4 regions of the Variovorax sp. GW531-E2 genome follow, and region 4 is predicted to be linked to each of the others. Evidence: predicted binding sites of a transcription regulator. Region 4 holds the regulator's gene; each other region holds the start of a gene.
What was found. The regulator sigma-54, encoded in region 4, starts transcription at its own class of promoters, with help from an activator protein. The targets are predictions, from matches to a motif close to TGGCANGNAANCTGCTTT.
Positions count from the first base shown of each region.

Region 1: a site for sigma-54 is predicted at 2,844-2,861, ahead of nirB (nitrite reductase large subunit NirB). Genes of this name have one in related genera too.
Region 2: a site for sigma-54 is predicted at 2,815-2,832, ahead of AC07XP_RS23045 (nitrate- and nitrite sensing domain-containing protein). Genes of this name have one in related genera too.
Region 3: a site for sigma-54 is predicted at 2,340-2,357, ahead of hmpA (NO-inducible flavohemoprotein). Genes of this name have one in related genera too.

Region 1 covers NZ_JBWKXQ010000025.1:35,671-41,531, reverse strand. Annotated here, with positions in the region: gene nirD (nitrite reductase small subunit NirD) at 1-88, opposite strand, end outside; gene nirB (nitrite reductase large subunit NirB) at 115-2,634, opposite strand; gene AC07XP_RS16210 (YbaK/EbsC family protein) at 3,084-3,572, shown strand; gene AC07XP_RS16205 (DUF1289 domain-containing protein) at 3,569-3,838, shown strand; gene AC07XP_RS16200 (2-hydroxychromene-2-carboxylate isomerase) at 3,835-4,473, shown strand; gene AC07XP_RS16195 (MFS transporter) at 4,687-5,861, shown strand, end outside.
Region 2 covers NZ_JBWKXQ010000046.1:40,881-46,741, reverse strand. Annotated here, with positions in the region: gene AC07XP_RS23065 (branched-chain amino acid ABC transporter substrate-binding protein) at 1-321, opposite strand, end outside; gene AC07XP_RS23060 (Hsp20/alpha crystallin family protein) at 449-817, shown strand; gene AC07XP_RS23055 (alpha/beta hydrolase) at 1,008-1,766, shown strand; gene tsaD (tRNA (adenosine(37)-N6)-threonylcarbamoyltransferase complex transferase subunit TsaD) at 1,702-2,763, opposite strand; gene AC07XP_RS23045 (nitrate- and nitrite sensing domain-containing protein) at 2,864-4,129, shown strand; gene AC07XP_RS23040 (CmpA/NrtA family ABC transporter substrate-binding protein) at 4,450-5,697, shown strand; gene ntrB (nitrate ABC transporter permease) at 5,711-5,861, shown strand, end outside.
Region 3 covers NZ_JBWKXQ010000017.1:10,738-16,598, forward strand. Annotated here, with positions in the region: gene AC07XP_RS12670 (MarR family winged helix-turn-helix transcriptional regulator) at 1-80, opposite strand, end outside; RNA gene rnpB (RNase P RNA component class A) at 239-607, opposite strand; gene norR (nitric oxide reductase transcriptional regulator NorR) at 667-2,256, opposite strand; gene hmpA (NO-inducible flavohemoprotein) at 2,392-3,576, shown strand; gene cysK (cysteine synthase A) at 3,692-4,612, shown strand; gene AC07XP_RS12695 (NAD(P)/FAD-dependent oxidoreductase) at 4,686-5,861, shown strand, end outside.
Region 4 covers NZ_JBWKXQ010000009.1:133,125-138,985, forward strand. Annotated here, with positions in the region: gene lptA (lipopolysaccharide transport periplasmic protein LptA) at 1-343, shown strand, start outside; gene lptB (LPS export ABC transporter ATP-binding protein) at 340-1,134, shown strand; gene rpoN (RNA polymerase factor sigma-54) at 1,289-2,878, shown strand; gene AC07XP_RS08900 (phospholipase D family protein) at 2,889-4,505, shown strand; gene AC07XP_RS08905 (LysE family translocator) at 4,510-5,157, opposite strand; gene AC07XP_RS08910 (YceI family protein) at 5,183-5,815, opposite strand; gene AC07XP_RS08915 (YceI family protein) at 5,854-5,861, opposite strand, start outside.

The DNA.
Region 1 (5,861 bases), on a different contig from region 4:
CGCCGTCGACCAGCGCGCACACGCCGGTGTCGGGGAGGATGTCGCCGGCGGCGCACACGGCGGTCCAGGTCTGGGTGTCTGTGGTCATGGTGGGTTTTCTTCCTTGTGGGTCGCTCAGGCTTCGCTGGTTTCGCGGCGCTCTTCGGGGCGTGCGGGACGGTTCTGGCCGCGCTCCTGCACGAAGACGATGTGCTCGTCGGGCTTCTCGCTGTTCACGAAGGAGCGGAAGCGCTGGCGCGTGGCGGGGTCGTTCACCGCGGTCTTCCATTCGCACTGGTATGTGTCGACCACGTGCTGCATCTGCGCCTCGAGCTCGGCGCCCAGGCCCAGCGTGTCCTGCAGCAGCACGCCCTTGAGGTAGTCGAGGCCGCCCTCGAGGTTCTCGCGCCAGGTGCTGGTGCGCTGCAGGCGGTCGGCCGTGCGCACGTAGAACATCAGGAAGCGGTCGATCATGCGGATGAGGTCGGCCTTGCTCAGGTCGCTCGCCAGCAGCTCGGCATGGCGCGGCTTCATGCCGCCGTTGCCGCACACATAGAGGTTCCAGCCCTTGTCGGTGGCGATGATGCCGACGTCCTTGCCCTGCGCCTCGGCGCATTCGCGGGTGCAGCCCGACACGCCGAACTTGATCTTGTGCGGCGCGCGCAGGCCCTTGTAGCGGTTCTCCAGTTCCACGGCCAGGCCGACGCTGTCGTCCACGCCGTAGCGGCACCAGGTGGAGCCCACGCAGCTCTTCACCGTGCGCAGCGACTTGCCGTAGGCATGGCCCGACTCGAAGCCGGCGGCGATTAGTTCTTCCCAGATGGCCGGCAGCTGCTCGACGCGCGCACCGAACATGTCCACGCGCGCACCGCCGGTGATCTTGGTGTACAGGCCGTACTTCTTCGCGACCTGGCCCACGGCGATCAGGCCCTCGGGCGTGACCTCGCCGCCGGGCATGCGCGGCACCACGGAGTAGGTGCCGTCCTTCTGGATGTTGCCCAGGAAGTAGTCGTTGCTGTCCTGCAGGCCGGCCAGGTCTTTCTTGAGCACGAACTCGTTCCAGCACGAGGCGAAGATGCTCGCGGCGGTCGGCTTGCAGATGTCGCAGCCCAGGCCCTTGCCGTGCTTGGACAGCAGGTCGGCGAAGCTGCGGATCTCGCCCACGCGGATGAGGTGGTACAGCTCCTGGCGCGAGTAGGGGAAGTGCTCGCACAGGTGGTTGTTCACGGCCATGCCGCGCTTGGCCATTTCCATCTTCATGACCTGCGTGACCAGCGGCACGCAGCCGCCGCAGGTGGCGCCGGCCTGGGTGCAGGCCTTCATCTCGGCGGGCGTGCACACGCCCTGGCCCACGGCCTCGCAGATCTGGCCCTTGGTGACGCTGTTGCAGGAGCAGATCTGCGCGCTGTCGGGCAGGGCCTCGACGCCCAGGCCCGGCTTGGCCTTGCCGTCGCTGGACGGCAGGATCAGGAACTCGGGCTCGTCGGGTAGCGCGATGCCGTTGAGCGCCAGCTGCAGCAGCGTGCCGTACTCGCTGGCGTCGCCGACCAGCACCGCGCCCAAGAGCTGCTTGCCGTCTTCGCTCACCACGATCTTCTTGTAGACCTGCTTGCGCTCGTCGATGTACTGGTAGGCGCGCGACTTCGGCGTCTTGCCGTGCGCGTCGCCGATGCTGGCCACGTCGACGCCCATCAGCTTGAGCTTGGTGCTCAGGTCGGCGCCGGTGAAGGCCGCGTCGTCCTGGCCGGCGATGTGGCGGGCGGCCACGCGCGCCATGTCGTAGCCCGGCGCGACGAGGCCGAAGGTCTGTTCGTTCCACGCCGCGCATTCGCCGATGGCGTAGACGTTGCGGTCGCTGGTGCGGCAGTGGCTGTCGATCGCCACGCCGCCGCGCGGGCCCACGGCCAGCAGGCTCTGGCGTGCGAGTTCGTCGCGCGGGCGGATGCCGGCGGAGAACACGATCATGTCGGTCTCCAGGTGCGTGCCGTCGGCGAACACCATGCGGTGCCGCGCGCTCGCGCCGTCGACGATCTCCACCGTGTTGCGCCCGGTGTGCACGTGCAGGCCCAGCGCCTCGATGCTGCCGCGCAATGCACGGCCGCCGCCTTCGTCGACTTGCACCGCCATCAGGCGCGGCGCGAACTCGACCACGTGCGTTTCCAGGCCCATGTCGCGCAGCGCCTTGGCGCATTCCAGGCCCAGCAGGCCGCCGCCCACCACCACGCCGCTGCGCGACTTGGCGCCGCAGGCCTTCATGGCGTCCAGGTCCTCGATGGTGCGGTAGACAAAGCAGTTCGGCCGGTCGCGGCCCGGCACGGCCGGCACGAAGGGGTTGGAGCCGGTGGCCAGCACCAGCTTGTCGTAGGCGATGACCTCGCCGTCGGCCGTGGTGACGGTGTTGTTGCGCCGCTCGACGGCCACGGCCCGCGCGGCCAGGCGCAGCGTGAAGCCGCTGCGCTCGAAGAAGCCGGGCTCGACCAGCGACAGGTCGTCGGCCGTCTTGCCGGAGAAGTATTCGGACAGGTGCACCCGGTCGTAGGCCGGGCGTGGCTCTTCGCACAGCACGGTGACCTGTGCGTCGGGAATGCCGAGCGTGTGGAGTTGCTCGAGGAACTTGTGGCCGACCATGCCGTGGCCGATGACTGCGATCTTCATTGGGGGTCCTGCACGCAACCGGCCCTGGAAGGCGCCCCCTCAGCCGCTGTCGAACAGACAGCGTCGTTGGGGCCCCCGCGACGGAACGGATGCGAAATGGGTTGGAGCAGACGAACCGGCGGCGGGCGGCCATCGGTGCGCTTGAACCCCGCCGTCGTTAGCGGAGGCACTGCGAACCCGCCGCAGAAGCCGGTGGGTCGCAACCCTGTTCAGCAATAAGCGTGCCGCGCTCAAAAGCCCGTGCGGCGGGCCTCATCGGCCGGTGGCGCACCGAAAGCGGACCGGCGCCGGCGCGCCGCGCACGGGCGTCGTGCGCCGGCGCTCTCCGCATTGGTGCGCCGGGGTTGAAGGGCGGATGGGGGCGGCGGCGCCGGTGCGCGGGGCTTTTCCGTATGCTCGGGGCCTTGCAACGCAGGGCGAACGCCCCCACGAACCTCGAAGAACTTGCCATGTGCGGCTCCGAACTCCATTCCCTCCCTGAAGGTGTCCAGCGCGTCTCCCGCGTGCTGCAGGACGCCGGCCATCCCCATGCGCCCCGCATGCTCGACGACGCCTGCCGCACCGCGCAGCAGGCCGCCGACGCGCTGGGCATCTCGGTCGGGCAGATCGCCAAGAGCATCATCTTCCGCCGCAAGAGCGACGAGGCGGCGGTGCTGGTCATCACCTCGGGCGACAAGCGCGTCGACGAGAAGAAGGTCGATGCCATCGTCGGCAAGACCGGCCGCGCCGACGCCGACTTCGTGAAGGCGCGCACCGGCTTCACCATCGGTGGCGTGTCGCCGGTGGGCCATGTGACCAAGCCCGTGGTGCTGATCGACCGCGAGCTGTTCCGCTTCGAGGAGATCTGGGCCGCCGCGGGTCACCCGCACGCCGTGTTCCAGCTGCACCCGACCGATCTCGAGAAGCTCACCGGCGCGCCGGTGGCCGACGTGGTGTGAACTTCGACGAAGCGCATGCGCTCGCCGAGCGCGCCGGGACCGTGCAGCGCATGGCGGGCGAGGTGCCCTCGCCGTGCTCGTCGGTGTGCCGCATGGACCGCCTGAGCGGCTTCTGCGAAGGGTGCCTCCGCACCATCCCCGAGATCGCCGGCTGGAGCAAGATGGAAGACGACAGCCGCCGCCAGGTGTGGCGCGCGATCGAACTGCGGGCCCAGGCCGGCATCTGGCGCGTGCCCGAACCCACCACAGGAGACCACGACGCATGAAGCACATCGACTTCTATCTCGATTTCATCTCGCCCTACGCGCACCTGGCGTTCGAGCACCTGCCCGAGGCGCTTGAAGGCCTGAGCGTGAGCGTGGCCTACAAGCCGGTGCTGCTGGGTGCGCTGCTCAAGCACCACGGCCAGCTCGGGCCGGCCGAGATTCCTTCCAAGCGCAGCTGGACCTACCGCCACGTGCTGTGGCTGGGCCAGGCGCACGGCATCCCCATCGAGATGCCGGCCTCGCACCCCTACAACCCGCTGCCGCACCTGCGCCTGGCGGTGGCCACGGGCGACGACGGCAGCATCAGCCGCCTCGCGGCCGAGACCCTCTTTCGCCATGTGTGGCGCGGCGGCGAAGAGGCGGGCGATGCCACGCGGCTGGCTGCGCTCACCGCGCAGCTGCAACCGAAGCGCGACGTGAACGGCGACGACAACAAGGCCCTGCTCAAGCGCAACACCGACGAGGCCGTGGCGCAGGGCGTGTTCGGCGTGCCGTGCTACGTGGTCGACGGGCGCCTGTTCTGGGGCTTCGACGGTCTGGCGATGCTGCGCGCCTACCTGCAGGGCGATGCCTGGTTCGACGGTCCGCAATGGACCGGCGCCGACCAGCGGCCCTCGTTGCTGCGCAAGAGCTGAGGCTTTTTTGCTGCTTCGCAGCAAGGACTGAGGACAAACCCGCGCAGGGTCCTTGTTTCTTACAAGCTGAAACGAGCAGCGCGGGTTTCACCCTAAACCGTAAGCGCCCGTTCAGTTTCGCGAAAGCCTCGGGTCAGTCGCGCCTCCAAGAATGCCCCACGGTCCCGAATGCCGGGAACCGATGGACGCATACATACACACCAGGAGACGACGATGGCAGCCACGCTAGATTCAAGGGGAGTGCCGCATCCGGCCCCCCGGCCCATGTCCGCGGAGGAGAAGAAGGTCATCTTCGCCTCCTCGCTCGGCACCGTGTTCGAGTGGTACGACTTCTATCTGTACGGTTCGCTCGCCGCGATCATCGCGAAGCAGTTCTTCAGCGGCCTGGATGCGGGCGCGGCCTTCATCTTCGCGCTGCTGGCGTTCGCCGCCGGCTTCCTGGTGCGTCCGTTCGGCGCCATCGTGTTCGGCCGCCTGGGCGACATGATCGGTCGCAAGTACACCTTCCTGGTGACGATCCTGATCATGGGCCTGTCGACCTTCATCGTCGGCCTGCTGCCCAGCTACGCGACCATCGGCGTCGCGGCGCCGGTGATCCTGATCGCGCTGCGCATGCTGCAGGGCCTGGCGCTCGGCGGCGAGTACGGCGGTGCTGCCACCTACGTGGCCGAGCACTCGCCGCACGGCAAGCGCGGTGCCTACACCTCGTGGATCCAGACCACGGCCACGCTCGGCCTGTTCCTGAGCCTGATTGTGATCCTGGGCGTGCGCACCTGGCTCGGTGAGCAGGCGTTCGGCGAGTGGGGCTGGCGCATTCCGTTCCTGGTCTCCATCCTGCTCCTGGCCATCTCGGTGTGGATCCGCCTGACGCTGTCGGAGTCGCCGGCCTTCCAGAAGATGAAGGCCGAGGGCAAGACCTCGAAGGCACCGCTCGCCGAATCCTTCGGCCAGTGGAAGAACCTGAAGATCGTGATCCTGGCGCTGATCGGCCTCACGGCCGGCCAGGCCGTGGTCTGGTACTCGGGCCAGTTCTATGCGCTGTTCTTCCTGACGCAGCAGCTCAAGGTCGATGCGACCACGGCCAACCTGATGATCGCCGCCGCGCTGCTGCTGGGTACGCCCTTCTTCGTGGTGTTCGGCACGCTGTCCGACAAGATCGGCCGCAAGCCGATCATCATGGCCGGCTGCCTCTTGGCCGTGGTCACCTACTTCCCGGTCTTCAAGATGCTGACCGAAGCCGCCAACCCCGACCTGGCCCGTGCACAGGCCACGGCCGGCGTCACCGTGACGGCCGACCCGAAGACCTGCTCGTTCCAGGGCAACCCCGTGGCCCGCGAGATCGACTTCAAGAGCTCGTGCGACATCGCCAAGCGCTACCTGGTGCAGAA
Region 2 (5,861 bases), on a different contig from region 4:
GGTGCCGTCGTCCATGGCCGCGCGCAGCGCCGACAGCGCCTCTTCGTTCTGGCCCTTGCTGTCGTAGCGGTCCAGTTGCAGCGGCCGCGCGCCGCCGGCCAGCTTCACGCCGCCGCGCGCGTTCACGCGCTCCACGGCCCACTGCAGGTTGCGGAACACGGCCTCGCCGGTGTTGGCAAACGGGCCGCTCATGCTCTCGATGAGCGCCAGCCGGATGGGGGCGGGTTGCGGGGCCTGGGCCAGGCCGGCGAACGGGGTCGCGCATAGCGCCGCCGCTGCGAATTTCAAGGCCTGGCGGCGCCAAATAAAGGGGGTTTTCATTGTCTTGAAACGCGTGCCGATGCGCCTAGATGAGGTGTCAAGCGGCACTCACGATGGAAAGGCCGCGCAGTGTAAGGGACACACATTCCATGTCCCCATTGTGTTCATTCACCCTGGAGTTTTCGCCATGTTCTTCACCCCCACCCACCGCGCGCATTTCGCTCCCCGTGCCCACGACCGCGCTTTCGAGCGCTTCGTGAACGAGGCTTTTGCCGGCGCCCGCCGCTCGCCTCTGGTCGAGCAGGACGACAAGAGCTGGACCCTGTCGCTGGACGTGCCCGGCCTGTCGCGTGAAGACCTGTCGGTGGCCATCGAAGGCGCCGTGGTCCGCATCGAAAGCAAGGCCGAAGCCAAGCGACAGATCAAGCTCGCCTACGAGCTGCCGCAAGCCATCGACCTGGCCACCAGCGAAGCCAAGCTGGAGAACGGCGTGCTGACCCTGAAGCTCGGCAAGCTGGTGCCGGCAAGCCAGGTTTCGAACTTGCAGATCAACTAGTCCCGGCGATGCCCCCACGAAGAAAATGTTAGTGACAGCTTGTTTTGACTTTAAACAAGCGCCGTATTCACAATAGTGCCGGATAACGTCACATGATGTGACGATTTATTAGTACTTTCTTCTTCGTGGGCATCTCGTAAACGCATCGAGTTCCCGGGCGGTGCGGACAGCGGGTGTGCCTCAAGGCACCATGAAAACGCACCTGCAGTCAGCCAATGACAACGAACGGTCCGACACGCTCCTGATCTTCCTGCCAGGGGCCTACCTCAAGCCCGAAGAGTTCGAGCGCGAGGGTTTCATCAGCGCCGTGCGCGAGCGGCACCTCGCAGCCGACGCACTGCTGGTCGATGCGGACGTCTCCTACTACTACGACCAGACCCTCAGCGAGCGGCTGCACGCCGACGTCATCGAGCCGCAGCGCGCCAAGGGCTACACCTCGATCTGGCTGGTCGGCATTTCCATCGGCGGATTCGGCGCGCTGATCCACGAACTGGCGCGGCCGGGCTCGGTGGACGGCATCGTGGCGCTGGCGCCCTACCTGGGGCGCCGCGTGCTCGGTGCGGAAATCAAGAAGGCCGGCGGCCTGCGCGCCTGGCAGGCGCCCACCGGGCCGCAGCCCGACGAGGAACCCGACCGCAAGCTCTGGCCCTTCTTCCAACAGTACCTGGCGCCGAAGCCTTCCCAGGACCTGCCGCCGCTGTACCTGGGTTTCGGCCTGGCCGACCGCTTTGCCAGCAACCACAAGCTGCTGGCCGACGCCCTGCCCCCGGGGCGTGTGTTCACGACCGAAGGCGGCCACGACTGGCCCGAGTGGCGCCAGCTGTGGCGCAACGTGCTCGACGTGCTGCCGCTGCCCTCGCTGGGGCGCGCACGGCCGCAGCCGGCTATGCGGTTTCCGGCAGCGGCGTCTCGGGCGTCATCAGCGATGCCATCGGCCATCGCGGCTTGACGTCGAAGGCATAGCGCTCCGAGGCCTGCGACAGGCCTGATTGCAGCCGCATCGCCGCCGCCATGGCGATCATGGCGCCGTTGTCGGTGCACAGGTGCAGCTCGGGGTAATGCACGCGCACCTTGCGCTTGGCGCAGGCCGCGTTCAGCTGCTCGCGCAGGTTCTTGTTGGCCCCCACGCCGCCGGCCACCACCAGCCGCTTCAGGCCGGTCTGGTCCAGCGCCGCGAGCGACTTCTTCAGCAGCACCTCGACGATCGCCGCCTGCGTGGAAGCGGCCAGGTCGGCCTTGCGCGCCTCGAGCTGGTCGCCGAGCTTCTTGGCCTGCGTGAGCACGGCCGTCTTCAGCCCTGCAAACGAAAAATCGAGGTCGCCGCTGTGCAGCAGCGGTCGCGGCAGCTTGAAGGCCGCGGCGTCGCCGCCTTCGGCCAGCTTCGCGAGCCAGGGGCCGCCGGGATACGGCAGGCCCATGAGCTTGGCGCTCTTGTCGAAGGCCTCGCCGGCCGCATCGTCGATGGTCTCGCCGAGCAGCTCGTAACGCCCCACGCCGTCGACCCGCATCAGCTGCGTGTGGCCGCCCGACACCAGCAGCGCGACGAACGGGAATTCAGGCGGATCGGCACTGAGGAACGGCGACAGCAGATGCCCTTCGAGGTGATGCACGCCCAGCACCGGCTTGCCCAGCGCCACGCCCAGTGCGCAGGCCACGCCCGCGCCCACGAGCAGCGCGCCGGCCAAGCCCGGGCCGCGCGTGTAGGCCACCACGTCGATCTCGGCCAGCGAGCGCCCGGCCTCGGCCATGACGGCTTCGGTGAGCGGCAGCACGCGGCGGATGTGGTCGCGGCTGGCCAGCTCGGGCACCACGCCGCCGTAGGCCTGGTGCATGGCGATCTGGCTGTGCAGCGCGTGCGAACGCAGCAGCGGCAGCGCGTCGCCGTGCGACTCGACCAGCGCCACGCCGGTCTCGTCGCAGGATGATTCGATTCCCAACAAGAGCATGGCGCCGAGTGTAGGGGCCGCCCGCCGGCGGCGCCCGCGAAGGGGCAAGCAAGGCACGGAAGTTGCACGAGCGGAAGGCGCCCCTTCCGCGCCCCCACGAATGACTTCCGGCCTGAGCTTCCTGATCGCCGCGCGCCGATGCGAGATCGACGCGCTGGACCAGCTCGCGCGCACCAGCGAGCTGGTCGGCGCCATCGGGCGGCTCGTGCATGCGCTGCAGCGCGAGCGCGGCATGTCGAACGTGTTCCTGGCCTCGCACGGCGGGCGCTTTGCCGACCAGCGCGGCCCGCAGATCGCCGAATGCCTGGCGCTCGAGCAGCAGGTGCGCGCCGGCTTCGACCGGCTCGAGGCCGAGCACCACCGCGCGGTGGGCGCCGGCCATGGCGCGCGCCTGTTCAGCCGCATCGCCTGGGTGCTGCCCGGCCTGGACGCCCTGCCCGCGCTGCGCCGGCGCATCGACGCGCTCGAACTCCAGCCGGCGCAGGCCGTGGCCGCCTTCGCCAAGCTGGTGGCCGGCCTGCTGGCGGTGGTGTTCGAGGCGGCCGACGGCGCCACCGACCCCGAGATCTCGCGCCTGCTGGTGGCGATGTTCAACTTCATGCAGGGCAAGGAGTTCGCCGGCCAGGAGCGGGCCTTCGGCGCCGCCGCGCTCGCGCTGGGCCGTGGCGACGAGGCGCAGCGCCAGCAATGGCGGCACCTCATCGAGTCGCAGGAGCGCTGCTTCCAGGTCTTCATCGATTTCTCGGGCGACGCGGTGCGCACGCTGTGGCACGACAGCCAGTCGGACGCCGTGCTGGCCGAACTCGAGCGCCTGCGCCGCAAGGGCGCCACCTCGGTGCCGGCCGACGCGCTGCTGAGCCAGGCCTGGTTCGACTGCTGCACGCGGCGCATCGATGCCATGCAGACGGTCGAGAACCGCCTCTCGGCCGACCTGCGCGCGCTGTGCGACCACAAGACCGCGCAGGCGCGCAGCGAGCTGGCGGCCTACCGGCAGCTGCTCGGCACGCTGGCCCCGCAGGCCGGCGGCGCGCTCTTCTTCGACGATGCCCAGCAGGCGCAGGATGCCACGCCCGCGCAGCTCGGGCGCCACCTCGAACGCTCGGTGCTCGACATGGTCCAGGAGCAGTCGCAGCGCCTGCAGGCCATGAGCGACGAACTCGACACCGTGCGGGCCTCGCTCAACGAACGCAAGATCGTCGAGCGCGCCAAGGGCCTCCTGATGGCGCACCGGCGCCTGAGCGAGGCCGAGGCGCACAAGATGCTGCGCCAGACCGCCATGAACCAGAAGCGCCGCCTCGTCGACGTGGCCGAGTCGATGCTGGCCATGGCCGACTACCTGCCGCTCGAGCCTGCACCGCGGCGCTGAGCCGGGCCGCTTGGATTGGTGCAGCGCACAACAACTGTGCGTCGCCCAGTTTCGCAGGCCGGCTGGAACTTTCCCCTGCACCGGCGCGCCCTGCCAGCTATCTTTTCCATAGCTTCCAACGGCAGGTTCGAGCTGGCACGTCGCTTGCGTAGTCCTTGGCACGGGACCGCAAGGTCTCAAAGGCAGGTTGCACCCAACGGCGGGTGCGGCCCACCGAACCGGACAAAGGCGTCCCCATCCCGCAAGGGCTCGTTCACGAGCAGCCCCTGCGCGGTGCGGACGCCTTTTCGTTTTTGTCTTTCACTTCTGGAGCCCCGCCCATGTCCGATCTGCTGCTGAAAACCAAACTGAGCCGGCGCCGCGTGCTGCAGGCCGCCGCCCTCGGCGCCGTGGGCATCGACCCCGCGCTGCGTGCCGCCGTCTGGGCCCAGGGCTCGGACAAGCCCGAGAAGGAAGAAGTGAAGATCGGCTTCATCCCGCTGACCGATTGCGCCAGCGTGGTGATGGCCTCGGTGCTGGGCATCGACAAGAAGTACGGCGTGAAGATCGTGCCGAGCAAGGAAGCCAGCTGGGCCGGCGTGCGCGACAAGCTCGTGAACGGCGACCTCGACATGGCGCACGTGCTCTACGGCCTGGTCTACGGCATGCACCTGGGCGTGAGCGGCCCGAAGAAGGACATGGCCGTGCTCATGACCCTGAACAACAACGGCCAGGCCATCACGCTGTCCAAGAAGCTGGCCGACAAGGGCGCGGTCGATGCCGCCTCGCTCGCCAAGCTCATCGCCAAGGAAAAGGGCGAGTACACCTTCGCCCACACCTTCCCCACCGGCACGCACGCCATGTGGCTCTACTACTGGCTCGCCTCGGCCGGCATCGACCCGTTCAAGGACGTGAAGAACATCACCGTGCCGCCCCCGCAGATGGTGGCCAACATGCGCGTGGGCAACATGGACGGCTACTGCGTGGGCGAGCCCTGGGGCCAGCGCGCGATCATGGACGGCATCGGCTTCACCGGCATCACGACGCAGGACATCTGGAAGGACCACCCCGAGAAGGTGCTGGGCTGCACCGCGGAGTTCACGAAGAAGTACCCGAACACCGCGCGCGCCGTCACGGCCGCGATCCTCGAGGCCGGCAAGTGGATCGACACCGGCCTGCAGAACAAGAACAAGATGGCCGAGACCATTGCTGACAAGAGCTACGTCAACACCAGCGTGGACGCGATCAACCAGCGCATCCTGGGCCGCTACACCAACGGCCTGGGCAAGAGCTGGGACGACCCCAACCACATGAAGTTCTACAACGGCGGCGCCGTGAACTTCCCGTACCTGTCGGACGGCATGTGGTTCCTCACGCAGCACAAGCGCTGGGGCCTGCTGAAGGAGCACCCCGACTACCTGAAGGTGGCCACCGAGATCAACCGCATCGACATCTACAAGCAGGCCGCCGCCGCCACGCAGACGCCCGTGCCCAAGGACGTGCTGCGCACCAGCAAGCTCTTCGACGGCACCGTCTGGGACGGCAAGGACCCGAAGAAGTACGCCGAGTCTTTCAAGCTCCATGTCTGAGGAGAAACGCACCATGGTCAGCGCTGTCTTCCATTCCCCGCTCGACGCCGTGGCCTCGCAGGTCACCGCGCCCGTGGTGTCCAGGCCCCTGGCACCCGCCCCCACCGTTGCAGTCGCTGCGGCGGCACCCGTGCCCCGCACCCGCACGCCCCTCGATCTGCGCG
Region 3 (5,861 bases), on a different contig from region 4:
AGGCCGACATGCGCCACCGCCTTGTCGGCCGCCGCGCGGTAACCGCGCTGGAGCACCGACAGCGAGGTGCCGAGCCGCATCAGCGCGTGTTCGCGCAACGGGGAGATGGGTTCGGTATCGGCCACGGCGTTATCAATTAGTTAGCTTGCTAACAATTGTACGGGTTTCTACCGAGTCTTGCACGCAGCTGCTCACGCCATCAGCGCGCGGCCCAGGGAAAAGGGGGAGAGAAAGAAAAGTGTGAAGCTCGCCGATAAGCCGGATTCTGTGCACCGGAGCCCTCTTGCGAAGACCCCGGCGTGACCGCCATTACTCTGGGCCGTTTGTCGCCAAACGGCTCGATGCCACCTACCCGCCAGCTCAGCGGAACCACCTCGATACTGGCCTACTTGGTGTTGCTGCGCGCAGAGATTGCCCGTTTCACCCGAACTGAATCGGCTCGTCTCTGTTGCTCTGATCCTCACCTCACGGTGGAGAGTCGTTAACTCCTGCGCTGTCCTGTGCAGTCCGGACGTTCCTCCAGTGCGATCTTTCGACCCGATGCTGTTGCCCGAAGGCAGAGCATCGTCCCTTTCGGGCTTGCACCAGCGGCGGTCTGGCGTGCTTCACCTCTCGATTATCGCCCGCCCCATCAATGACCCTTCAAGCGGTGTCGCGCGCCGGTCGTCAGCCGGGCGTTTCGTGGTCGCCGGCCTGCACCAGGCCCAGCTTGCGCAAGGTCCGGTGGAAGTTGCTGCGGTCGATACCGGCCTCGCGCGCGGCGCTGGCCACGCGGCCGCCGTGGCGGGCCAGCACTTCCGAGAGCCAGGCCCGCTGGAAGGCCTCGGTCGCCTCGCGCAACGTGCCGCCAGCGATGGCAGGCTCCGCGTGTTCGTTCGCCGGCGCCTGCACGGGCGCTGCGACGGCGCTCCCCACGGCAGCGCTGTCCAGCGCCAGATGATGCGGTTCGATGGCCGTCCAGCGCGAACCGCGCGGCTGCTCCCTGAACGCCCGCAGCGAGGCGCGGCTGATCACGTGCTCGAGCTCGCGCACGTTGCCCGGCCAGCCGTGCGCCAGCATGGCGGCCTTCGACGCCGGCGAGAGCCGCAGGTTGCGCGCGCCCAGCCGGTGCTGGTTCTCCTCGAGAAAGCTGCCGGCCAAGACGAGCACGTCGCGCCCGCGTTCGCGCAGCGGTGCGACGACCAGCGGATAGACCGACAGCCGGTGGTACAGGTCGGCGCGAAAGCGCCCCTGCGCGATCGCCGCGGGCAGGTCGCGGTTGGTGGCCGCGATCACGCGCACGTCGACCTTGCGCATGCGGTCGCTGCCGGGGCGCTGCACCTCGCCGCTTTGCAGCACGCGCAGCAGCTTGGCCTGCACGCTCAGCGGCAGCTCGCCGACCTCGTCGAGAAAGAGCGTGCCGCCATCGGCGATCTCGAACTTGCCGTCGCGGTCCTGCACGGCGCCGGTGAACGCGCCGCGCTTGTGGCCGAAGAGTTCGCTGTCGGCCAGCGACTCGGGCAGCGCCGCGCAGTTGACCTGCACGAGCGGCTGCTCGCTGCGGCGCGAGCGCGCGTGCAGGCGCTGCGCGACGAGGTCCTTGCCGACGCCGGTTTCGCCGAGCAGCAGCACCGTGAGGTCGGACACGGCGACCGTGTCGATCTCGTGGCACAGCTGCTTCATCGCCGGGCTGCTGCCCAGCAGCTCGCGCGGCGCGCCACGCCCCGCACGCAGCGCCTGCGCGACGGCTTGCTCGCGCATCGCGCGCGCCTGCATCTCGCGGATCGTGTCGGCGGCCTCGATGCCGGTTTCGACGAGGGCGATCAGTGCTTCCATCTGCGCCGGGCCCACGGCATCGAAGGCGTGCGGTTCCAGCGCGTCCAGCGTCAGCAGGCCCCAGACGGCGCCGCGCAGGCGCAGCGGCGCGCCCATGCAGTCGTGCACCGGCAGGATGCCCGGCTGGCCGGCGACGAGGCCGTCGTACGGGTCGGGCAGGTTGCTGTCGTGGGCGAAGCGCAGGCCCCGTTCGCTGGCGAGCAGGCGCGCGAAACGCGGATGGGCGGCGACGGGAAACTGGCGCCCCAGGGTTTCATCGCTCAGGCCGTCGACCGCGACGGGCTTCAGCACGTCGACGTCGAGCTGCAGCAGCGCGGCGGCATCGCAGCGGACCAGCCCGCGCGCGGCGGCGAGCAGTGACCGGTAGCGGGCGGCCTCAGCTTCGGGCTCGGCCTCGGGTGGTGAGGCCTCGGTGGTCGAATCGACACGCAATGTGGTCATAAGTACAACGCCGAAGTTGTTGTGAATTTGACCACACCCAATAAATCCCCAATGGCGTCAAGCACTTGCAGAGGCCTTCCGGCTGGCACGGATCGTGAGAAGACAAAGGCATCTCAACAGAGGAAGCGCCAGACCATGAATCCGCAAACCATCGCCATCGTCAAGTCCACCGTGCCCGCGCTCCAGGCCCATGGCGAGGCCATCACCAGCCACTTCTACAAGATCATGTTCGAGGGCCATCCGCAGGTGAAGGCCTTCTTCAACGAGGCGCACCAGGCGGCCGGCACGCAGGCGCGCGCGCTGGCGGGGGCGGTCATCGCGTACGGCGCGCACATCGACCGACTCGAAGCGATCGCCGGCGCCCTGCCCCGCATCATCCAGAAGCACGCCGCGCTGGGCGTGCTGCCGGAGCACTACCCGATCGTCGGCCACTACCTGCTGCGCGCCGTGAAGGAAGTGCTCGGCGATGCCGCGACCGACGAGGTGATCGCCGCCTGGGGCGAGGCCTATGAATCGCTGGCGGGCCTGCTCATCGCCGCGGAAGAAGCGGTCTACAGCGCCAACGCGGCGCAACCCGGCGGATGGCGCGGCACGCGCGAGTTCCGCGTGGCCCGGCGCGAGGACGAGAGCGAGGTCATCACCTCGTTCTACCTGGAGCCCGTGGACGGCGGCGCGCTGCTGGCGTTCTCGCCGGGACAGTACCTCACGCTGGTGCTGGAGATCGACGGCCAGCCGGTGCGGCGCAACTACTCGCTGTCCGACGCGCCGGGCAAGCCGTGGTACCGCATCAGCGTGAAGAAGGAAGAAGGCGGCCGCGCCTCGAACTGGCTGCACGAGGCCGCCGCGGTCGGCACGCGGCTGCAGGTGCAGGCGCCGTGCGGCGACTTCGTGCTGCAGCCCGCGGGCGAGCAGGCGCGTCCCCTCGTGCTGGTGACGGGTGGTGTGGGCATCACGCCCGCCATGAGCATGCTCGAATCGGTGGCGCACACGGGCCGGCCGGTGCACTTCGTCCATGCGGCGCGGCACGGCGGCGCGCACGCCTTCCGCGCCCGCGTCGACGCACTCGCGCAGCGGCATGCGAACGTGAAGCCGCTGTATGTCTACGACGCGCCGCGCGACACCGACACGCCGCACGCGACCGGTTTCGTCACCCGCGAGCTGCTGGCCGGATTGCTGCCAGAAGACCGCGACGTCGACCTGTACTTTCTCGGACCGAAGCCCTTCATGCAGGCGGTGTATGCCAACGGGCTGGCGCTCGGCGTGCCGAAGCAGCAGCTTCGCTACGAGTTCTTCGGGCCGCTGGAAGCCCTGGAGGCCTGAACCGCAACGGCCTGCCATCCCCTCGTGCTGAAACGGTCGCGGGCCGGGTGCAACCCGGCCCAGGGGGCGCCACAATGCGCGCTGACCATCCGACCCTCGCACCCAAGGAGATTCCATGAAGGCCCAGAACATCCTCCAGACCATCGGCAACACGCCGCACATCCGCATCAACCGCCTGTTCGGCCATGCGAAGCAGCAGGTCTGGATCAAGTCGGAGCGCGCCAACCCCGGCGGCTCGATCAAGGACCGCATCGCACTGTCGATGGTGGAAGACGCCGAGAAGAGCGGCGCGCTGAAACCCGGCGGCACCATCGTCGAGCCGACCTCGGGCAACACCGGCATCGGCCTGGCGATGGTCGCGGCCGTCAAGGGCTACAAGCTGATCCTGGTGATGCCCGACAGCATGTCGGTGGAGCGCCGCCGCCTCATGCTGGCCTACGGCGCCACCTTCGACCTCACGCCGCGCGCCAACGGCATGAAGGGCTCCATCGCCCGCGCCGAGGAAATCGTGGCCGGCACGCCGGGCGCGTGGATGCCGCAGCAGTTCAACAACCCCGCCAACGTCGACGTGCACGTGCGCACCACGGCCGAAGAAATCGCGGCCGACTTTCCCGAAGGCATCGATGTGCTCATCACCGGCGTGGGCACGGGCGGCCACATCACCGGCGTGGCGAAGGTGCTCAAGAAGAAGTGGCCCAAGCTGCAGGTGTTCGCGGTGGAGCCCGTGGCCTCGCCCGTGATCTCGGGCGGCGCGCCGGCGCCCCACCCCATCCAGGGCATCGGCGCGGGCTTCATTCCGAAGAACCTGGACACCTCGCTGCTCGACGGCGTGCTGCAGGTCGACGCAGAGCCGGCGCGCGAAATGGCGCGCCGCTGCGCGGTCGAGGAAGGCATCCTGGTCGGCATCTCGTCGGGCGCGACGCTCGCGGCCATTGCGCAGAAGCTGCCCTCGCTGGCGCCCGATGCGGTGGTGCTGGGCTTCAACTACGACACGGGCGAGCGCTACCTGTCGGTCGAAGGCTTCCTGCCCGCCTGATCCAGCTACAAGTTTCATAGCGCCCCGGGCGCTTAAAATCGTCGGTCTGCTTGATAACCACAAGCCCCACGACATGCTGCGAATCTCCGAACTCAAACTCCCGCTCGACCACGCCCCAGAGGCGCTGGCCACCCTGATCGCCCGAACGCTCGACGTTCCGACCGAAGCGATCGCCTCCCACACCGTCTACAAGCGCAGCTTCGACGCCCGCAAGGTCGACCTGCTCACGGTCTACATCTGCGACGTGCAGGTGGCCGACGCCGCGCTCGAGGCCGCGCTGCTGGCCAAGCACGCCAGCCACCCGCACATCCAGCCCGCGCCCGACATGCGCTACACGCCGCCGGGTCAGGCGCCCGCGGACGCCACGCGCCCCGTGGTGATCGGCTTCGGCCCCTGCGGCATCTTCGCGGCGCTGATGCTCGCGAAGATGGGCTTCAAGCCCATCGTGCTCGAACGCGGCAAGACCGTGCGCCAGCGCACCCGCGACACCTGGGGCCTGTGGCGCAAGAGCGTGCTCAACCCCGAGTCGAACGTGCAGTTCGGCGAAGGCGGCGCCGGCACCTTCTCGGACGGCAAGCTCTACAGCCAGATCAAGGACCCGCGCTTCCTCGGCCGCAAGGTGATGGAAGAGTTCGTGAAGGCCGGCGCGCCGCCTGAAATTTTGTACGTCGCGCATCCGCACATCGGCACCTTCAAGCTGGTGAAGGTGGTGGAGAACATCCGCGAGCAGATCGTGGCGCTCGGCGGCGAGATCCGCTTCGAGCAGCGCGTGACCGACGTGCACATCGAAGACGGTCACCTGCGCGGCCTGACGGTGCTCGACCAGACGACCGGCCAGAGCAGCGAACTGCGCGCCGACCACGTCGTGATGGCGCTGGGCCACAGCTCGCGCGACACCTTCGAGATGCTGCACGCGCGCGGCGTGCACATCGAGGCCAAGCCCTTCTCCATCGGCTTCCGTGTCGAGCACCCGCAGGGCCTGATCGACCGTGCCCGCTGGGGCCGCCACGCGGGCCATCCGCTGCTGGGCGCGGCCGACTACAAGCTGGTGCACCACGCCAGCAACGGCCGCTCGGTCTACAGCTTCTGCATGTGCCCCGGCGGCACCGTGGTCGCGGCCACCAGCGAGCCGGGCCGCGTGGTCACCAACGGCATGAGCCAGTACTCGCGCAACGAACGCAACGCCAACGCGGGCATCGTGGTGGGCATCGACCCGAAGGACTTCCCCGGCGATGCGCTCGCGGGCATC
Region 4 (5,861 bases):
CGCCGACAACGTCAAGTTCATCCGCCGCGCCGTCATGCGCCGGCTGATCGGCGCCACGGCCAACGACGAGAGCAGCGGCGCGCTGATCGTCTACGACCAGAGCAACGACACCTACACCGTCAACGGCTCCCTCGTGCCGCCGAACGCCGGCGTCTCGGCGGGCGGCGGCGGTCGCGTCAAGGCCATCCTCACGCCGAAGGCCACGCCGGCCCCGGCGGCGGGCGGTTCCGCACCCGCGGCCGGCGGCAAGAAGCCTGCGGCCCCGGCACCCACCCCCGCGCCCGGCGCCGGGCTGCGCCCGACCACCACGCTGGGCGGCACCGAAGGGGAAGGGCGCAAGTGATCGAAACCGCAGGAACCCAGGCCGCCGACGGCATTCCGGGCAGCCGCCTCGTGGCGCGCGGCCTCAAGAAGAGCTACGGCAGCCGCACGGTCGTCAAAGACGTCTCGCTCGACGTGCAAAAGGGCGAGGTCGTCGGACTGCTCGGCCCCAACGGCGCGGGCAAGACCACCTCGTTCTACATGATCGTCGGGCTGGTGCGCGCCGACGCCGGCGAGATCACCATCGACGGCGAGCCCATCGCCCACATGCCCATTCACCGCCGCGCGCGCATGGGCCTGAGCTACCTGCCGCAGGAAGCCTCGATCTTCCGCAAGCTCACGGTCGAGGAAAACGTGCGCGCCGTGCTCGAGCTGCAGCGCGAGCCCGACGCCAACGGCCGCATGATGCCGCTGACCAAGCAGCACACCGAAGAGCGCCTGGCCGACCTGCTGGCCGACCTGCGCGTGGACCACCTGCGCGATTCGCCCGCGCTCGCACTGTCGGGCGGCGAGCGCCGCCGCGTCGAGATCGCGCGCGCGCTGGCCACGCAGCCGCGCTTCATCCTGCTGGACGAGCCCTTCGCCGGCATCGACCCGATCGCCGTGATCGAGATCCAGCGGATCATCAGCTTCCTGAAAGAGCGCGGCATCGGCGTGCTCATCACCGACCACAACGTGCGTGAGACGCTGGGCATCTGCGATCACGCGTTCATCATCAGCGACGGGCACGTGCTGGCACAAGGCACACCCTCGGAGATCGTCGACAACGCCGAGGTACGCAGGGTGTACCTGGGCGAGCACTTCCGGATGTGACCGTGCGGCGAGGGTCAAGGATCATCGTGGCCGCCGTCCGCGCGGAGCTTCCTCGCGGGGGCCGCCGCGCACGGCCGCCCGAAGCGGCCGGCCCGCCCCCGGTAGGGGGTTGGCGTAGCGCGAAGCGCGCAGCCTGGGGGGGAGCCATTTCCTCATGAAGCAAGGGCTGTCCCTTCGCGTCTCGCAGCATCTGGCCTTGACGCCACAGCTGCAGCAGTCCATTCGCCTGCTCCAGCTCTCCACGCTCGAACTGAGCCAGGAAGTGGAGCAGATGCTGGACGAGAACCCGTTCCTCGAACGCACCGCGGAAGAAGCGGCGCGCGAGGAGTTCGGGCTGGACACGGCCGACGCGCCGGTGCCGCGCGACGACGTGGGCGAGGGGGAGGCCGAGTTCACGCCGTCCGCCGCCAGCACTTCCTCCACGTCCAGCGACACCAGCACCTCGACCCCCGACACCGACGGCCCCGCCGCCGAGATCGCCGAGCGCGAGCCCGATTGGGAAGGCGACGGCACTGTCGACATGGCGCCCGACGACAGCGAGTGGGGCAGCGATGCGCCCGCGCGCCAGAACAACCTGGGCGACGACGAGCGGGCCGACGCCACCGAACTCGCGCGCAGCCAGGAGTCGCTGCAGTCCTTCCTGCATCGCCAGGCGCTGAGCCTGCGCCTGAACGAAAACGACTGCGCCGCGCTGCGCTTCCTGATCGAATCGCTCAACGACGACGGCTACCTCGAAGACTCGCTGCCCGCGCTGGCCTCGGGCCTGGCGGGCGACGACAACGACCAGTTCGACGACCTCGTGCACCACTTCCAGGTGGCGCTGGGCCTGCTGCAGAGCCTGGAGCCGGTCGGCGTCGGTGCGCGCGACCTCGGCGAATGCCTGAGCATCCAGCTGAAGGCGCTCGCCAGCGAAGACGAGACCGAGGCCGAGGCGCTCATCCGCAAGACCGCCATCGCGATCTGCAAGCAGCCCATGGAGCTGCTCGCGCGGCGCGACTTCAAGCGCCTGGCCACGCTCACGCGCACCAACGAAGAGCTGGTGCGCTCGGCGCTGCAGATCATTGCGCGGCTCGAACCCAAGCCGGGGCGCCGTTTCGTCGATGTAGAGCGCAACATCGTCATTCCCGATGTGATCGTCACCAAGACCGGGCGCGGCACCAACGTGAAGTTCCGCGTCATGCTCAACCCCGAGGTCATGCCGCGCCTGCGCGTGCACGACATCTACGCCGGCGCGCTCAAGTCGCACAAGGGCGAGGGCAGCCAGGCGCTGTCGCAGCGGCTGCAGGAGGCGCGCTGGTTCATCAAGAACATCCAGCAGCGCTTCGACACCATCCTGCGCGTGAGCAACGCCATCGTCGAGCGCCAGAAGAGCTACTTCGTGCACGGCGAGCTGGCCATGCGCCCGCTGGTGCTGCGCGAGATCGCCGACGAGCTGGGCCTGCACGAGTCGACCATCTCGCGCGTGACCACCGCCAAGTACATGGCCACGCCCTTCGGCACGGTCGAGCTCAAGTACTTCTTCGGCTCGGCGCTGGGCACCGAGACCGGCGGCAACGCGTCGAGCACCGCGGTGCGCGCGCTGATCAAGCAGTTCGTGAGTTCCGAGAGCATCAAGAAGCCGCTGTCCGACAGCCAGATCTCCGAGATGCTGAAAGAGCAGGGCATCGAGTGCGCGCGCCGCACCGTCGCCAAGTACCGCGAAGCGCTGCGCATCGCACCCGCCAACCTGCGCAAGGCACTCTAGAAGACCGACGATGACGAGCCGCCTGCTGTCGCGCTGTGGGCATTGGGTGGTCGTCATCGCGGCGGCGCTGCTGTTTGCCGGCTGCGCCACGCTGCCCGACGAGGCACCGCGCCCGCCCACCAAGGCCATCGCCGTCTCGGCCGACACCGCGCTCGGCAAGATCGCGCTGGCCTCGCAGCCCGATCCCGACCTCAGCGGCTTTCGCCTGATGCCCGGCGGCGACTTCGCCTTCGACACGCGGCTGCAGCTGGCGCGCCGCGCGCAGCGCACGCTCGACGTGCAGTACTACCAGATCGAGAACGACGAGACCGGCCGCTACCTGCTGCGCACCCTGCGCGATGCGGCCCAGCGCGGGGTGCGCGTGCGCCTGTTGATGGACGACCTGTACACGTCCGGCGAAGACGAACTGCTGCTCGGCCTTGCCGCCACGCCGAACGTGGAGCTGCGCCTGTTCAACCCGTTCCCGGCCGGGCGCGGCAGCCTGCTCAAGCGCTTCACCGCATCGCTGTTCGACTTCAGCCGCGTCAACCGCCGCATGCACAACAAGCTCTTCATCGCCGACGGCGCGATGGCGGTGGCGGGCGGGCGCAACATCGGCAACCAGTACTTCCGCCGCACCACGGGCCCGAACTTCATCGACCTCGACACCTTCGTCACGGGTGCGCTGATCCCGCGCCTGGGCGTGCTGTTCGACCAGTACTGGAACAGCCCGCACGTGCGCCCGATCGGCGCGGTCGTGCACACCGACCTGCCGCGCGAAGAGCTGCAGCGCCGCTTCGACGCCGCCACCGGCCCCGACACCACGCCCCCACCGCCCAGGCCCGCGCCCAACGACCTGCTCGGCTACAGCCCCGTGGCCGACGACCTCGACGCCGGCAAGCTCGGCCTGATCTGGACCACCGCCGAGGCGTATGCCGATTCACCTGACCGCGTGATCGGCAAGACCGCGTCGTATGGCGGCGTGCCGCTGCTCGACGTGGACAGCGTGCGCTACAACGTGGTCGAGCAGATGCGCCGCGCGCGCAGCGAGGTGACGCTGGTGTCGCCCTACCTGATCCCGGGCGCGTCGGGGCTGGAGGTGATGCGCGAGATCCGCGGGCGCAACGTGAAGATCAGCGTGGTCACCAACTCGCTCGCCGCCACCGACGAACCGCTGGTGCACACCGCCTACCGCCGCTACCGCGCCGACATGCTCGCGTTGGGCGCCGAGCTGCACGAGCTGAGTTCCGCGCGCACGCGGCGCAGCGTGCGGCTGGGTTTGTTCGGCACCTCGGTAGGCCGGCTGCACGCCAAGTCGGCGGTGATCGACCAACGCATCCTGTTCGTGGGCTCGATGAATTTCGATCCGCGCTCCGAGGTCCACAACACCGAGATCGGCCTGTTCATCCGCAGCCCCGAGATGGCGCAGCAGACCTTGAAGCTGCTCGATGTGCTCAAGCAGCAGGGCGCCTACCGGCTGCGCTTTGCCGAAGGCGGCGATGCGGGAGCCACCGGCTCGCGGCGCATCGAGTGGGTCAGCGAGGAAGGCGGCAAGACCACCGTGCTGCACGAAGAGCCCGACTCGGGCTTCTGGGACCGCACCATGCTCGAACTGCTGTCGCCGCTCACGCCCGAGAGCCTGCTCTAGTGCCTCAGGTGCCGCGCACGGCCGACCACACGAGCCGCAGGCCCAGCAGGCCCATCACGCCGCCGGCCGCGCGGTCGATCCAGGTCTTGTAGCGCAGGTAGGCCGCGCGCGGCGCGGCCGAGGACAGCGCCAGCGCGACGATCGCGTACCAGCCCGTCTCGATGCAGAAGATCACGGCCGGCACGGCGAGCGCCAGCACCAGCGGCACCTCGCGCGGCAGGAAGGCCGCGAAGATGCTCGCGTACACCACCGCCGTCTTCGGGTTGCTGATCTGCGTGGCCAGGCCGAGCAGGAAGGTGCGTCCGCTGCGGCCTTGGCTGCGCGGCGAGGCGTCCGTGTCGGGCGTGATCGCGAGCGGCTGCCGCGCGCCGCGCCAGATGCGAAAGCCCAGGTAGATCAGGTAGGCGCCGCCGAAGGCCTTGATCGCGAGGTACAGCGCCGGCACCGCGAGGAACGCTGCCTGCAGCCCGGCCAGCGCCGCGATGGAGAACGCCAGCCCGCCGGCGCCCATGCCCAGCGCCGCCGCGAGCCCGTCGCTGCGCGAGGCCACGGCGGTGCGCGCCACCATCACGAAGCTCGGGCCGGGGCTCATCGCGCCCACGGCCATGGCGCCGGCAATGCCGAGCAGGGACAGGAGGTGGGCGTCGGTCATGGGTGGGCTCCGGTGGGGGATGGGTTCATTGCACGTTCACGGCTTCGACCTGCACCAGCAGCTTCACCTTGTTCTCGAAGCCGAAGTTCAGGCCCCAGGTGATGCCCCAGTCGCTGCGCTGCACGGTGGCCTCGAAGTCGCCGCCGCAGACCTGGCGGTTGATGAGCGGGTTCAGGTAGCAGTTGAAGCGCACGGCCTTCAGCGTCACCGGCTTGGTCTGGCCCATGAGCGTGAGCGTGCCGGGCACGTCGGTCACCTTGTCGCCGCTGAAGTCGATGCGCTCGGCCACGAAGCGGCCGGTGGGGAATTCGGCCACGTTGAAGAAGTCCTTGCTCTGCACGTGGCGGTTGAGCAGGTCGACGCCGGTGTTGATGGAGCTGATGTCCATCGTGATGTCGACCTTGCCGCTGGCGCCGGTGCCGTCGATCTGCACCGAACCGTCCTTGGTGCTGAAGCGGCCGCGATTGGTGGTGGTGCCGTAGTGGCCCATCTCGTACATGACGAAGGTGTGGGTCGGGTCGATCACGTAGCTCGCGTTTTTGGCCGGCCCGCCCGCGGGCTTGGCGGCCAGCGGCGGCGCGGTGTATTCCTGGGCCGTTGCGGCCAGGGGCAGGGCCGCGCCCGCGCAAAGGGCCGCGGCGAAGAAGAGCTTGTTCATGGCAAAGGAAGAGAGATGCATGGGAAATGAAATCGTCGTCACAGCG